DNA from 3 places in the Saccharopolyspora cebuensis genome. Region 3 is predicted to be linked to each of the others. Evidence: riboswitches for the same ligand, from Rfam matches in the RefSeq annotation. Region 3 holds a riboswitch; each other region holds the start of a gene.
What was found. Region 3 has a riboswitch for cobalamin ahead of ABD976_RS17395 (ribonucleoside-diphosphate reductase subunit alpha). Riboswitches for the same ligand answer to the same signal wherever they lie in the genome.
Positions count from the first base shown of each region.

Region 1 (4,138 bases), on a different contig from region 3:
TAGAGCGCCCAGCCCTCCCCGTGCCCGGAGACGAAGCACATCAGCCGCTGGAACTTGTTCAGCCGCCCGGACTCGTGCACGCCGGTGGCGATCTGCAGGTGGTGCCCCGGAACGCCCTCGTGGTAGACGACGGTCAGCTCCCGCCAGGTCGGGAAGTCGACGCGGTCGGCGGGCACCGACCACCACATCCGGCCGGGGCGGGAGAAGTCGTCGCTGGGACCGGTGTAGTAGGCGCCGACCCCGCCGCCGGGCGGCGCGATCCGGCACTCCAGGGCCATCAGCCGGTCCGGGATCTCGAAGTGGGTGTCGCGCAGCTCGCGCAGCGCCTCGTCGGACCTGCCCTGCATCCACGCCTCGAATTCGCGCTGCCCGCGGACCAGGTAGCGCGGGTCGGCGTCGAGCGCGGCCGCCGCCTCGGCCGGGGAGGCGCCGGGCTCGATCCGCCGCGCGACCTCGCGCAGCTCCGCCTCGATCGCGGTGAACTCCTGCCAGCCCCACTCGTAGGCTTCCCGCAGGTCCAGCTGGGCGCCGGTGAAGTAGCGGGACCACAGCCGGTAGCGCTGCTCGCCCACCGCGTCGCGCTCCGGGGCCCGCGGCAACAGCTCGTCGCGCAGGAAGTCGGCCAGCTCGGCGTAGGCACCGGCGGCCGATTCGGCGGCGGCGTCGAGCTCCCGGCGCAGCGCCCCATTGACCTGCGCCCCGCCGACCTCCGCCCCGGCGACGAGCTCCGCGAAGAACGACTTCGGCGCACCGCGCCCGGACCAGGTGTCGCACTGCGCCGCCACCTTGGCGATCTGCCGCGCCGCCGAGACCGCGCCCCGGCGGGCGCCTTCGGTCAGGCCCGCGCGCAGCGAGCGCACCGATTCGCCGACCTTCGCCAGCCGGGTGGCGATGGTGCGCCAGTCCTGCTCGGTGGCGGTCGGCATCATGTCGAAGACCTGCCGGACGTCCTGCACCGGACTGGCGATCACGTTCAGCGCCGAGAGGTCGGCGTCGGCCTCGTGCAGCTCCAGGTCGACGCCCACCCGCTCCAGCAGCACCGCCTGCGCGACCCGTTCGGCGTCGTCGGCGGGCACGGCCTCGCGCGCCGCCGCGACCGCGCGCCGCGCCGCCTCCGCCCGGGCCCGGTGGCCCTCCGGCGAGTAGTCCGTCATGTCCTCGTCGTGACCCGGCAGCCCGAGGAAGGTGCCGGAAATGGGGTCGAGCGCGGCCAGCTCGTCGACGAACCGGTCGCTGATCTCGTGCACGCCCTGCTGATCAGTCGCCATGCCCGCCCACGCTAGTCGTCGCCCGCCGGAGCCTCATCCGGATTCCTCCGGCGCGGTCGTGCACCCGGCGAAAACCCGCAGCCGGTGCGACGATTCGGCAGGTGGAGCGGACAACGAGCGGTCGTCGAACGGGCCCCGCCCGCGGTGCGGTGCTGGGTCTGCTGCTGGTGCTCGTCGGGATGGTCACCAGCGGCTGCCTGCACGTGAACGCGGCGCTCACGATCGACGGCGAGGACGCCGTCGCGGGTGAGCTGGTGATCACCACGCAGACCGCCGACGGGAAGGTCCCGTTCCAGTTGACCCCGCCCGAGGACCTGGCCGACCAGGTGCGGATCACGCCTTACGCGCAGGGCGACCGGGTCGGCTCGCACCTGTCGTTCCGCGGCCTGAGCTTCGACGAGGTGACCCGGCTGAGCCAGTCGCTCACCCCGGACGACTCGCGCTACCAGTTCCAGCTCTCCCGCAGCGGCTCGCTGGTGATCCTGGAGGCCTCGGCCGACCTCACCCCGCTGGCCAACACCGACTCGTCGGTCGAGGTCAAGGTCAGCGCGCCGGGCGAGATCACCAGCACCAACGGCGAGGAGAGCGCGGGCACGGTCACCTGGGAGCTGGAACCGGGCGAGGTGACCAGGCTCGCGGCGACCTTCCAGTACGCCAGCGCGACCGGCGGCGGCTGGGTCGGCTGGGCGGCGCTGCTGACCGGCACGACCTTCCTGGTGGCGCTGGTCGTCGCCGCGCTGGCGCTGACCACCCACCTGCGGGCGCGCGCGGCCGAGGAAGCCTGAGCGCGCACCCCGCAAGGCCACCCGGACCGGACCCCTTAGGGTGAGGCGCGAGCCAGTCGTGCCCGCGGGAGCGGGACGGGGAATCCGGTCGGAAGCCGGAGCTGACGCGCAGCGGTAGGGGTGCTGGGCGAGGACACGTGCCACTGGGCCACCAGGCCCGGGAAGGCTCCTCGCCCGTACGAGCCCGAGCCCGAAGACCTGCTGGCTCGCCGGGACGCACACCGCTTCCCGGCTCGCACCCGGGCTTCGCGACCGAGCCCCGAGCGAAGGACGGTAGTCTTGCGCACCCGCCGCGCGGTGGTCCTGACCAGCCTCGCCACCCTCGCCCTCACCAGTTGCGCCGCACCCGAGGCCGGAGCACCGGCACCCGGCGCCGTGTCCGTGCCCAACTGCGACCGGGAGGTCGTGGTCGAGCAACCGCCGCAGCGCGCGGTGAGCCTGAACCAGAGCACCACCGAGATCATGCTGTCGCTGGGCCTGCAGGACCGGATGGTCGGCACCGCGACCTGGACCGACCCGGTGGACCCGGACCTGGCCGAAGCCAACGCGCGGGTGCCGAGGCTGGCCGACAACGCCCCGTCGTTCGAGACCGTGCTGAGCACCGAACCGGACATCGTGCTGGGCGCCTACCAGGCCGTCTTCACCGATGAGCGGGTCGCCTCGCGGGAGCGCTTCGGGCAGCTCGGCGTGCCGACCTACCTGTCGCCGAGCAACTGCCTGCCGGAGGAGGCGCCGCTGGGCGAACCGGTGGTGCTGGAGGACATCTACCGCGAGGTGCGGGAGATCGCGACGCTGTTCGGGGTGCCCGAGCGCGGCGAGGCGCTGATCGCGGACCTGCGCGACCGGGTGTCGGCGGCGCAGCGGAAGGTGGCGGGGCTGGACCTGCCGCCGGAGACCTCCGTGCTGTTCTGGTTCGCCCGCACCGAAACCCCGTACGTGGCGGGCGGCACCGGTGCCCCGGCGATCATGGCGCGCACCCTCGGGGTCCGCGGCACCTACGCCGACCAGCGCTCGATGTGGCCGCAGATCGGCTGGGAGGACATCCTGGCCCGCAACCCCTCGCTGCTGGTGCTCGGTGATCTGACCCGCGACGGCGAGGGCGACTCGTTGCGGGCCAAGGTCGACTTCCTGCGCGGCGACCCGGCCGTCTCCCGGCTCCCGGCGGTGCGCGAGCAGCGCTGGCTGCCGATGACCGGCACGGCGCTGAACGTGAGCCTGCAGACCATCGACGGGATCGAGGCCCTGGCCGACGCGCTGGTCGAGCTGGACCGGCAGCGGTGAGCCGCGCGCCGCGTCCCGGCCGGGCCGCGGGGCTGGTGCTGGTCGGCGTGCCCGCGCTGGTGCTGTCGATCGCGGCGGTGATCACCACCGGACCGGCCGACCTCGGTGTCGCGGAGGTCGTCGAGGTGATCGCCGCCCGGTTCGGCTGGGTCGAGACCGACCTGTCGCGGATCGCGCAGGGCATCGTGTGGGAGCTGCGGTTGCCCCGCGCGCTGCTGGCCGCGCTGTGCGGCGCCGGGCTCGCGGTGTGCGGCGCGGTGCTGCAATCGCTGCTGCGCAACCCGCTCGCGGACCCGTTCCTGCTCGGCGTGTCGGCGGGTGCTTCCACCGGCGCGGTCACGGTGGTGGTCCTCGGCCTCGGCGCCGGGGTGATCGGCCTGACCTCGGGGGCGTTCGTCGGCGCGCTCATCGCCTTCGGCCTGGTGATGCTGCTGGCCCGGCTGGCCGGTGGCGGGACCGGCCGGGTGATCCTCGCCGGGGTCGCGGGCACCCAGCTCTTCTCGTCGCTGACCTCCTACGTCGTGATGACCTCGGCCGACGCCGAGCAGACCCAGGGCGTGCTGTTCTGGCTGCTCGGCTCGCTGGCCGGGGCGCGCTGGACCGACGTGGTGATCGCCGCCGCGGTGACCGCCGCCGGGCTGGCGGTCTGCCTGTCCCAGGCCGGGCGGCTGGACGCGTTCGCCTTCGGCCAGGACGCGGCCGCCTCGCTCGGCGTGCCGGTGGCGCGGTTGCGCGCGCTGCTGCTGGTCACCACCGCCCTGCTCACCGCGACGCTGGTCGCGGCGGCGGGGGCGATCGGCTTCG
Region 1 is NZ_BAABII010000013.1:85,040-89,177, reverse strand. It holds gene ABD976_RS19510 (DUF885 domain-containing protein) at 1-1,268, opposite strand, end outside; gene ABD976_RS19505 (DUF3153 domain-containing protein) at 1,370-2,053, shown strand; cobalamin riboswitch at 2,090-2,273, shown strand; gene ABD976_RS19500 (ABC transporter substrate-binding protein) at 2,333-3,334, shown strand; gene ABD976_RS19495 (FecCD family ABC transporter permease) at 3,331-4,138, shown strand, end outside.
Region 1: linked by a shared signal. The riboswitch ahead of ABD976_RS19500 (ABC transporter substrate-binding protein) and the one ahead of ABD976_RS17395 (ribonucleoside-diphosphate reductase subunit alpha) in region 3 are both predicted to bind cobalamin.

Region 2 (4,138 bases), on a different contig from region 3:
CGTGGTGGTCGCGGCCCCGGCCACGGCCGCCACCGCCGCGCTGATCGACGCCGCCGCGCTGGCGCGGATGAAGGACGACGCCTGGCTGATCAACGTGGCCCGCGGCTCGCTGGTCGACACCGGCGCGCTGGTCGAGGCGCTGGACGCCGGGCGGATCGGCGGGGCCGCGCTGGACGTCACCGACCCGGAGCCGCTGCCGGACGGGCACCCGCTGTTCGGCCACCCGCGCGCGTTGATCACCCCGCACTCGGCGAACCCGAAGCCGCTGCTGCTCCCGGCGCTGGCCCGCCGGGTGCGGGACAACGTGCGGCGGCGCCTCGCGGGCGAGCCGCTGATCGGCGTCGTCGACCTCGAAGCCGGGTACTGACCGCCTGGCCGCACCGACCTGGGGAGACGACCGGGGTCCGACCCCCTCGCGCGGGAACCGGACCCGTGGCCTCGATCAGGGCAGGAAGTAGCCGTTGCCGTCGACGTACTCGCCGCTGCCACCGAGGGTGTCGGCGGTGAACTCGCCCAGCTCGGCCAGTTCGGGCGTGCGGTAGGTGGTCTCGGTCATGGTCGTTCGCCTCCCTGTCGTTGACGTGGTGCCCGCCGCGGGCACCTGCCCCTGTGATCGGCGACGTCCTGGACGCCTTGAGGTCCCCGCGGCGGGGGTTCACCCGGGTTCCGCAGCACGACTACCCGGCCGTGCCCCGAGCCCTGCGCCGCCGGCGCGTCCGGGAGGCGGCCCGGAGGGCTGCCGGGTGCGGCGTGAACGACGTCTCACGGCGGGCGCGCCGGTGGCCGTTAGGATGATCGGCGTCAGACGGCGGTGACGCGGAGGAACCCGGTGCGAGACCGGGGCGGTCGCGCCACTGTGACCGGGGAGCGCACTCCGACGAGCCACGGCCCGCACGGGCCGGAAGGTGGGGCCGCGCGCCGATCCGGGAGCCAGGACACTCCGGCCGCCGTGGATCCCGATCGGGGCGCGCACCCCGAGGAAGGACGCGCCGTGTCCGACGCTGCCCGCACCACCAGGATCCTGCTGCTGTCCACGGCGGACACCGATCTGCTGGCCGCCAGGGCCTCCGGTGCCGACTACGCGGTGGCCAACCCGTCCCGGGTCGCCGCCGAGGACGTCCCCGACCTGCTCACCGGGGTCGATCTGGTGGTGGTCCGGCTGCTCGGCGGCAAGCGCGCCTGGGCCGAAGGGCTGGACGCGGTGCTGGCCTCGGGCCTGCCGACCGTCGCGCTCAGCGGCGAGTCCACCCCGGACGCCGAGCTGATGGCGCTGTCCACCGTCCCGGCCGGGGTCGCCACCCAGGCGCTGACCTACCTGGTCGAGGGCGGACCGGGCAACCTCGGGCAGCTCGCCCGGTTCCTGTCCGACACGGTGCTGCTGACCGGCGACGGCTTCGAGCCGCCGGAGCGGATGCCGGAGTTCGGCCCGCACGGCGAGCGGGCGCACGACCCGGCGCGGCCCACCGTGGGCATCGTCTTCTACCGGGCGCACGCGCTGGCGGGCAACACCGGGTTCGTCGACACCCTCGCCGACCAGGTCGAGCGGGCCGGGGCCAACGCGCTGCCGGTGTTCTGCGGCTCCCTGCGCGGGCTGTCCGACGCCGCCGGGCTGCGCGACCTGCTCGGCGGCTGCGACGTGCTGGTGGCCACGGTGCTCGCCGCGGGCGGCTCGGTGGCCGCCGACGCCAGCGCGGGCGGCGACGAGGACTCCTGGGACGCCGGGGCGCTGGCCGAGCTGGACATCCCGGTGCTGCAAGGGCTCTGCCTCACCACCAGCCGCGCCACCTGGGAGGACAGCGACGCCGCGCTGTCGCCGATGGACGCCGCGATGCAGGTCGCGGTGCCGGAGTTCGACGGCCGGCTGATCAGCGTGCCGTTCTCCTTCAAGGAGGCCGGGGACGACGGCATCCCGGTCTACCTGGCCGACCCCGAACGCGCCCGCCGGGTCGCGGGCACCGCCACCGCGCTGGCCCGGCTGCGGCGCACCGCCGACTCGGACAAGAAGCTGGCCGTGGTGCTGTCGTCCTACCCGACCAAGCACTCCCGGGTGGGCAACGCGGTCGGCTTGGACACCCCCGCCTCGGCGGTGGTGCTGCTGCACGCCCTGGCCGAGGCCGGGTACGACCTCGGCGGCCTGGACCTGTCCGGAGTGGACGGCGACGGGCTGATCCACCGGCTGATCGCCGCGGGCGGCCACGACGTCGAATGGCTCACCGACGACCAGATGTCGCAGGCCGCGATCCGCGTCCCGGCACCCCGCTACCGGGAGTGGTTCGACGCGCTGCCCACCGCGCTGCGCGAGGCCATGGCCGAGCACTGGGGTCCGCCGCCGGGCGGCCTGTACGTCGACGACGAGGGCTCGATCTACGTGGCGGCGCTGCGCTTCGGCAACGTGGTGCTGATGATCCAGCCGCCGCGCGGCTTCGGCGAGAACCCGATCGCCATCTACCACGACCCGGACCTGCCGCCCTCGCACCAGTACTTCGCCGCCTACCGCTGGCTGGCCGAGGAGTTCGGCGCCCATGCCGTCGTCCACCTGGGCAAGCACGGCACCCTGGAGTGGCTGCCGGGCAAGGGCCTCGGGCTGGCCGCCGAGTGCGCGCCGGACGCCGTGCTGGGCGACCTGCCGCTGGTCTACCCGTTCATCGTCAACGACCCGGGCGAGGGCACCCAGGCCAAGCGCCGCGGGCACGCCGTCGTGGTGGACCACCTGATCCCGCCGATGGCCCGCGCCGACAGCTACGGCGACATCGCCAAGCTGGAGCAGCTCCTCGACGAGTACGCCCTGGTCACCGACCTCGATCCGGAGAAGAAGCCCGCGCTGCGCAACCAGATCTGGGAGCTGGTCACCGCCGCCGAGCTGCACCACGACCTGCACCAGCAGGACCAGCCCGACGCCGAGTCGTTCGACGACTTCGTGATGCACATCGACGGCTACCTGTGCGAGATCAAGGACGTGCAGATCCGCGACGGGCTGCACGTCCTCGGCCGGGCGCCGGCGGGCGAGGAGCTGGTCAACGACGTGCTGGCGATCCTGCGCTCGCGGCAGGTCTTCGGCGGGAAGGTCGGGGCGCTGCCCGGGCTGCGGACCGCCCTGGCCGAGCGCTTCGGCCTCGACGAGCAGCACCTGCTGGCCGAGCCCGGCGCCGCGGTGGCGGTCCCGGGCGCGCTGACCGGACTGGTGGCGGGTCCCGCGGCGTCCGCGTCGGACGCGGTGGACCTGCTGGAGGAGCTGGCCCGGCGGCTGGTCACCGGCCTGGCCGAGGCGGGCTGGCGGGCCGACGGCGTCGCCGCGTCGGTGCTGGGCGGCCCCGACGAGCAGGTCGACGCGGTGCTGCGGTTCGCCTGCGAGGAGCTGGCGCCCCGGCTGGCCCGCACCACCGACGAGGTGGACAACGTGGTGCACGCCCTCGGCGGCGGCTTCGTGCCCGCCGGACCGTCCGGGTCGCCGACCCGGGGCCTGGTGTCGGTGCTGCCGACCGGCCGCAACTTCTACTCGGTCGATCCCAAGGCGATCCCGTCCCGCAACGCCTTCGAGGTCGGCTCCGCGCTCGCCGATTCGCTGCTGGCGCGGCACGTGCAGGACACCGGGGAGCACCCGCGCTCGGTCGGGCTCACGGTGTGGGGCACCTCGGCGATGCGCACCCAGGGCGACGACATCGGCGAGCTGCTCTGGCTGCTCGGCTGCCGCCCGACCTGGGACGACGCCTCCCGCCGGGTCACCGGTTTCGAGGTGGTGCCGCTCGCCGAGCTGGGCCGCCCCCGGATCGACGTGGTGGTGCGCATCTCCGGCTTCTTCCGGGACGCCTTCCCGCACGTGGTGTCGCTGCTCGACGACGCGGTCCGGGCGGTGGCGGTGCTCGACGAGCCGGACGAGGACAACTTCGTCGCCGCGCACTACCGCGCCGACCTCGCTTCGCACGGCGACGACCGGCGCGCCTCCACCCGGATCTTCGGGTCCAAGCCGGGTGCCTACGGGGCCGGGCTGCTGCCGCTGATCGACGCCCGGAACTGGCGCAGCGACGCCGACCTCGCCGAGGTCTACGCCACCTGGGGCGGGTTCGCCTACGGCCGGGGCCTGGACGGCCGGGAGGCGCGGACGGACATGGAGACCGCGTTCCGGCGCATCCAGGTGGCG
Region 2 is NZ_BAABII010000001.1:191,593-195,730, reverse strand. It holds gene ABD976_RS00870 (NAD(P)-dependent oxidoreductase) at 1-367, shown strand, start outside; gene ABD976_RS00865 (lasso RiPP family leader peptide-containing protein) at 443-556, opposite strand; cobalamin riboswitch at 821-940, shown strand; gene cobN (cobaltochelatase subunit CobN) at 992-4,138, shown strand, end outside.
Region 2: linked by a shared signal. The riboswitch ahead of cobN (cobaltochelatase subunit CobN) and the one ahead of ABD976_RS17395 (ribonucleoside-diphosphate reductase subunit alpha) in region 3 are both predicted to bind cobalamin.

Region 3 (4,138 bases):
AGTCCAGGGTGGACGACCGGTCCAGGTCGACGTCGCCGCCGCGCGCCTCGGCCAGCAGCTCCAGCGAGTCGATCGGCAGCACGCCCCGGCTCCACAGCGACCCGTCGTAGGACTCGTAGCGCCCGCGTTCGGCGGCGAGCTCGCTGGAGGCGGCGATGGCGTGGTAGCTGACCAGCTCCATGCTGCGGTCGGCGAACTCCACCGCCTCGGCCGAGGCCATCGGGATGCGCTGGGCGAACAGCGCGTCGGCGTGCCCCATCAGGCCGAGGCCGACCGGCCGGTGCCGCAGGTTCGACCGGCGGGCCTCCGGGATCGTGTAGAAGTTGATGTCGATCACGTTGTCGAGCATCCGCACCGCGGTGCGCACGGTGCGCCGCAGCCGCGCCGCGTCGATGCCGTCGGGACCGACGTGCTGGGCCAGGTTCACCGACCCCAGGTTGCACACCGCGACCTCGTCGGCGCTGGTGTTGAGGGTGATCTCGGTGCACAGGTTGGAGGAGTGGACCACGCCGGCGTGCTGCTGCGGCGACCGGAGGTTGCACGGGTCCTTGAAGGTGATCCACGGGTGCCCGGTCTCGAACAACATGGTGAGCATCCGGCGCCACAGGTCCACCGCGCGGACCCGGCGGAACACGGCGATCTCGCCCCGGTCGGCCGCCTGCTCGTAGGCCCGGTAGCGCTCGGCGAACGCGGTGCCGTAGAGGTCGTGCAGGTCGGGCGTCTCGTCGGGGGAGAACAACGTCCACTGCTCGTCGGCCTCGACGCGGCGCAGGAACTCGTCGGGCACCCAGTTCGCGGTGTTCATGTCGTGGGTGCGCCTGCGGTCGTCGCCGGTGTTCTTGCGCAGGTCGAGGAATTCCTCGACGTCGATGTGCCAGGTCTCCAGGTAGGCGCAGACCGCGCCCTTGCGCTTGCCGCCCTGGTTGACCGCGACCGCGGTGTCGTTGGCGATCTTGAGGAACGGCACCACGCCCTGCGAGTTGCCGTTGGTGCCGCGGATGTGCGCGCCGATGCCGCGCACCGGCGTCCAGTCGTTGCCGAGCCCGCCCGCGTACTTCGACAGCAGGGCGTTGTTGCTGATCGAGTGGAAGATCGCGGCGAGGTCGTCGTCCACCGTGGTCAGGAAGCACGACGAGAGCTGCGGGCGGGTGGTCCCGGCGTTGAACAGGGTCGGCGTCGAGCACATGAAGTCCATCGAGGACAGCAGCTCGTAGAACTCGATCGCGCGCGCCTCGCGGTCGTCCTCGCGCAGCGCCAGGCCCATCGCGACCCGCATGAAGAACGCCTGCGGCAGCTCGTAGCGGGTGCCGCCGACGTGCAGGAAGTAGCGGTCGTAGAGGGTCTGCAGGCCGAGGAACCCGAAGGCGAGGTCGCGGTCGGGCAGCAGGGCGCGGCCGAGCCGGTCCAGGTCGAACGAGGCCAGTTCCGGGGCGAGCTGACCGGCGTCGACGCCGAAGCGCACGTAGTCGGCGAAGTAGCCCGGGTACTGGTCGCGCATTTCGACCTGGTCGGCTTCCCGCGGCTGTCCGGCCAACAGGCTCAGCACCTCGCGGCGCAGCTTGTCCAGCAGCAGCCGGGCGGTGACCGCGAAGTAGTTCGGTTCGACTTCGACCAGGGTGCGCGCGGCCATGATCTGCGCCAGCGCGAGTTCGTCACCGCTGATGCCGTCGTAGATGGTGCGCTGGACCTCGGCCAGCACGGCGTCGGCCGATACCCCGGTCAGGCCGTCGCACGCCTGCTGGACCACGGTGGACACCCGGGTCCAGGTCGGGGTGGCGAGTGTTGCGGTCACTTGGGCTCTCTCCCTCGCGAGCTCGGTGGACCACGACGGCGCACGGGGAGACCGCGGGGCGGTCGTCCGCGTGGACCCGCCCTCGAGGTCCCGGACAGGCACGCGCGCGGCGTGCCACCGGTGGCAGGTCTTCGGACTCACGGGCGGCCTACTGGTCGTGGCTTCCCAGGCTCGACGAGCCCAGTGCCGGATACGACGGTCGTTCCCGTTCACCGCTGCGGGGCAGTCCCGGACTCGCACCGGGTTCCCTCTTCGCCACCGGATCGCTCCGGTGGACCACCAGCGGCCACACACTACATCTTGGGTCAGCTCCTCTTTCGGATGGCCACATACCGGTGTGTCGGGCTTCCGGTCGACACGCCCGGACCGGTCGCCGAGACTGGCGGGGCGGACCACGGGGAGAGGGGGATCCCGGCATGGGGGCCGTCGACGAGGCCGAATTGCGCAGGCTGCTCGCCCAGCTCAGCGTCGCGGACAAGGTCCGGTTGCTGACCGGGGCGGACCTGTGGACGCTGCACCCGCTCCCGGAGATCGGGCTGCGTCCCTTGGTGCTCTCCGACGGTCCGCACGGCGTGCGCGGCCCCACCTTCGACGAGCGCGATGCCTCGCTGCTGCTGCCGGTGGCCTCGGCGCTGGCCGCCACCTGGGACCGGGCGGCGGCGCGCACCGCGGGCGGGCTGCTCGGCGACGAGGCCCGCAGGCGCGGCGTGCACGTGGTGCTCGCACCGACCGTCAACCTGCACCGCACCCCGTTCTCGGGCAGGCACTTCGAGAACTTCTCCGAGGACCCGCTGCTGGTCGCCGCGATGGGCGCCGAGGTCGTCGCGGGCGTCCAGTCCCGCGACGTGGCCGCCACGCCGAAGCACTTCGCGGCCAACGACAGCGAGACCGAACGGCTGTCCTACGACGTGCGGGTGGACGAGCGGACGCTGCGGGACGTCTACCTCGCCCCGTTCGAGCGGATCATCGCCGAAGCCGGGCCGTGGGCGCTGATGGCCGCCTGCAACTCGGTCCTCGGCCGGTCCATGACCGAGAACTCCTGGCTGCTCAACGACGTGCTCAAGGGCGAGTGGGACTGGGACGGCGCGGTGGTGTCGGACTGGTTCGCCACCCGCTCGGTGGAGGCCGCGGCGCTGGGCGGGCTGGACCTGGCCATGCCCGGGCCGGGTGGGCCGTGGCGGGAGCTGGGCGCCGCGGTGGAGGGCAACCGGGTGCCGGAATCCGTGCTCGACGACAAGGTGCTGCGGCTGCTGCGGCTGGCCGCCCGCACCGGGGCGCTCGGTCCGGAGCGCCCGGAACCCGGTCCACCGCCGGAATCCGCCCGGCCCGCCCTCCGCGACCTGGCGACCCGGGGTTTCGTGCTGCTGCGCAACGAACCGGTGGACGGCGCGCCGCTGCTGCCGGTGCCGGGCGAGGTGTCCCGGATCGCGGTGATCGGGGAGAACGCGCTGCTGCCCGTGGTGCAGGGCGGTGGTTTCTCGCGCGTCAGCCCGCCGCACGTGGTCACCCCGCTGGACGGGGTGCGCGCCGCGTTCCCCGCCGCCGAGGTGTTCTACCAGCGCGGGGTGCACCACCGGCGGCTGCTCGACCCGATCCCGCGCGCGGCGGTGCGCGATCCCCGGGGCGAGGGGACGGGCCTGCGGGTGGAGCACCTCGACGCCGACGGCGAGGTGCTGCGCAGCGAGCTGCGCGGCACCGACCGGCTGCTCTGGGCGGGCGACCTGCCCGCGGGCACCGAACGGCTGCGGGTGCGCGGCGAGCTGGCCGCCGCGGAGGGCGAGCACCGGTTCGGCGTGCACGGCGCCGGCCGGGTGCGGCTGTCGGTGGCGGGACGCGAGGTGCTCGACGCCGACAACGTCGCCGGGCCCGTCGACGATCCGGTGGGCGAGCTGCTGGAGCCGCCCGAGCAGCGCGTCGACGTGGTGCTCGTCGACGCCGACGTCACCGGTGGGGCGGTGGCGCTGGAGGTCGAGTTCACCCCGGCCGAGCCCCGCGGGCTGGTCGTGCTCGGGCTCGGGCACCGGGACCAGGAGCGGGACGAGGCCGGCGAGCTCGCCGCCGTGCGCGCGGTGGCGCGGGAGGCCGACCTGGCGGTGGTCGTGGTCGGCACCCACGACGAGGTGGAGACCGAGGGGCGGGACCGGGTCTCGCTGAGCCTGCCCGGCACCCAGGACGAGCTGGTCCGCCGGGTGGTCGAGGCCAACCCGCGCACCGCCGTGGTGGTCAACGCGGGGGCGCCGGTGCTGATGCCGTGGGCCGACGAGGTGCCCGCGCTGCTGTGGACGTGGTTCGGCGGGCAGGAGTACGGGCACGCGCTGGGCGACGTGCTGCGCGGCGCGGCCGAGC
Region 3 is NZ_BAABII010000012.1:1,872-6,009, forward strand. It holds gene ABD976_RS17395 (ribonucleoside-diphosphate reductase subunit alpha) at 1-1,792, opposite strand, end outside; cobalamin riboswitch at 1,898-2,088, opposite strand; gene ABD976_RS17400 (glycoside hydrolase family 3 protein) at 2,209-4,138, shown strand, end outside.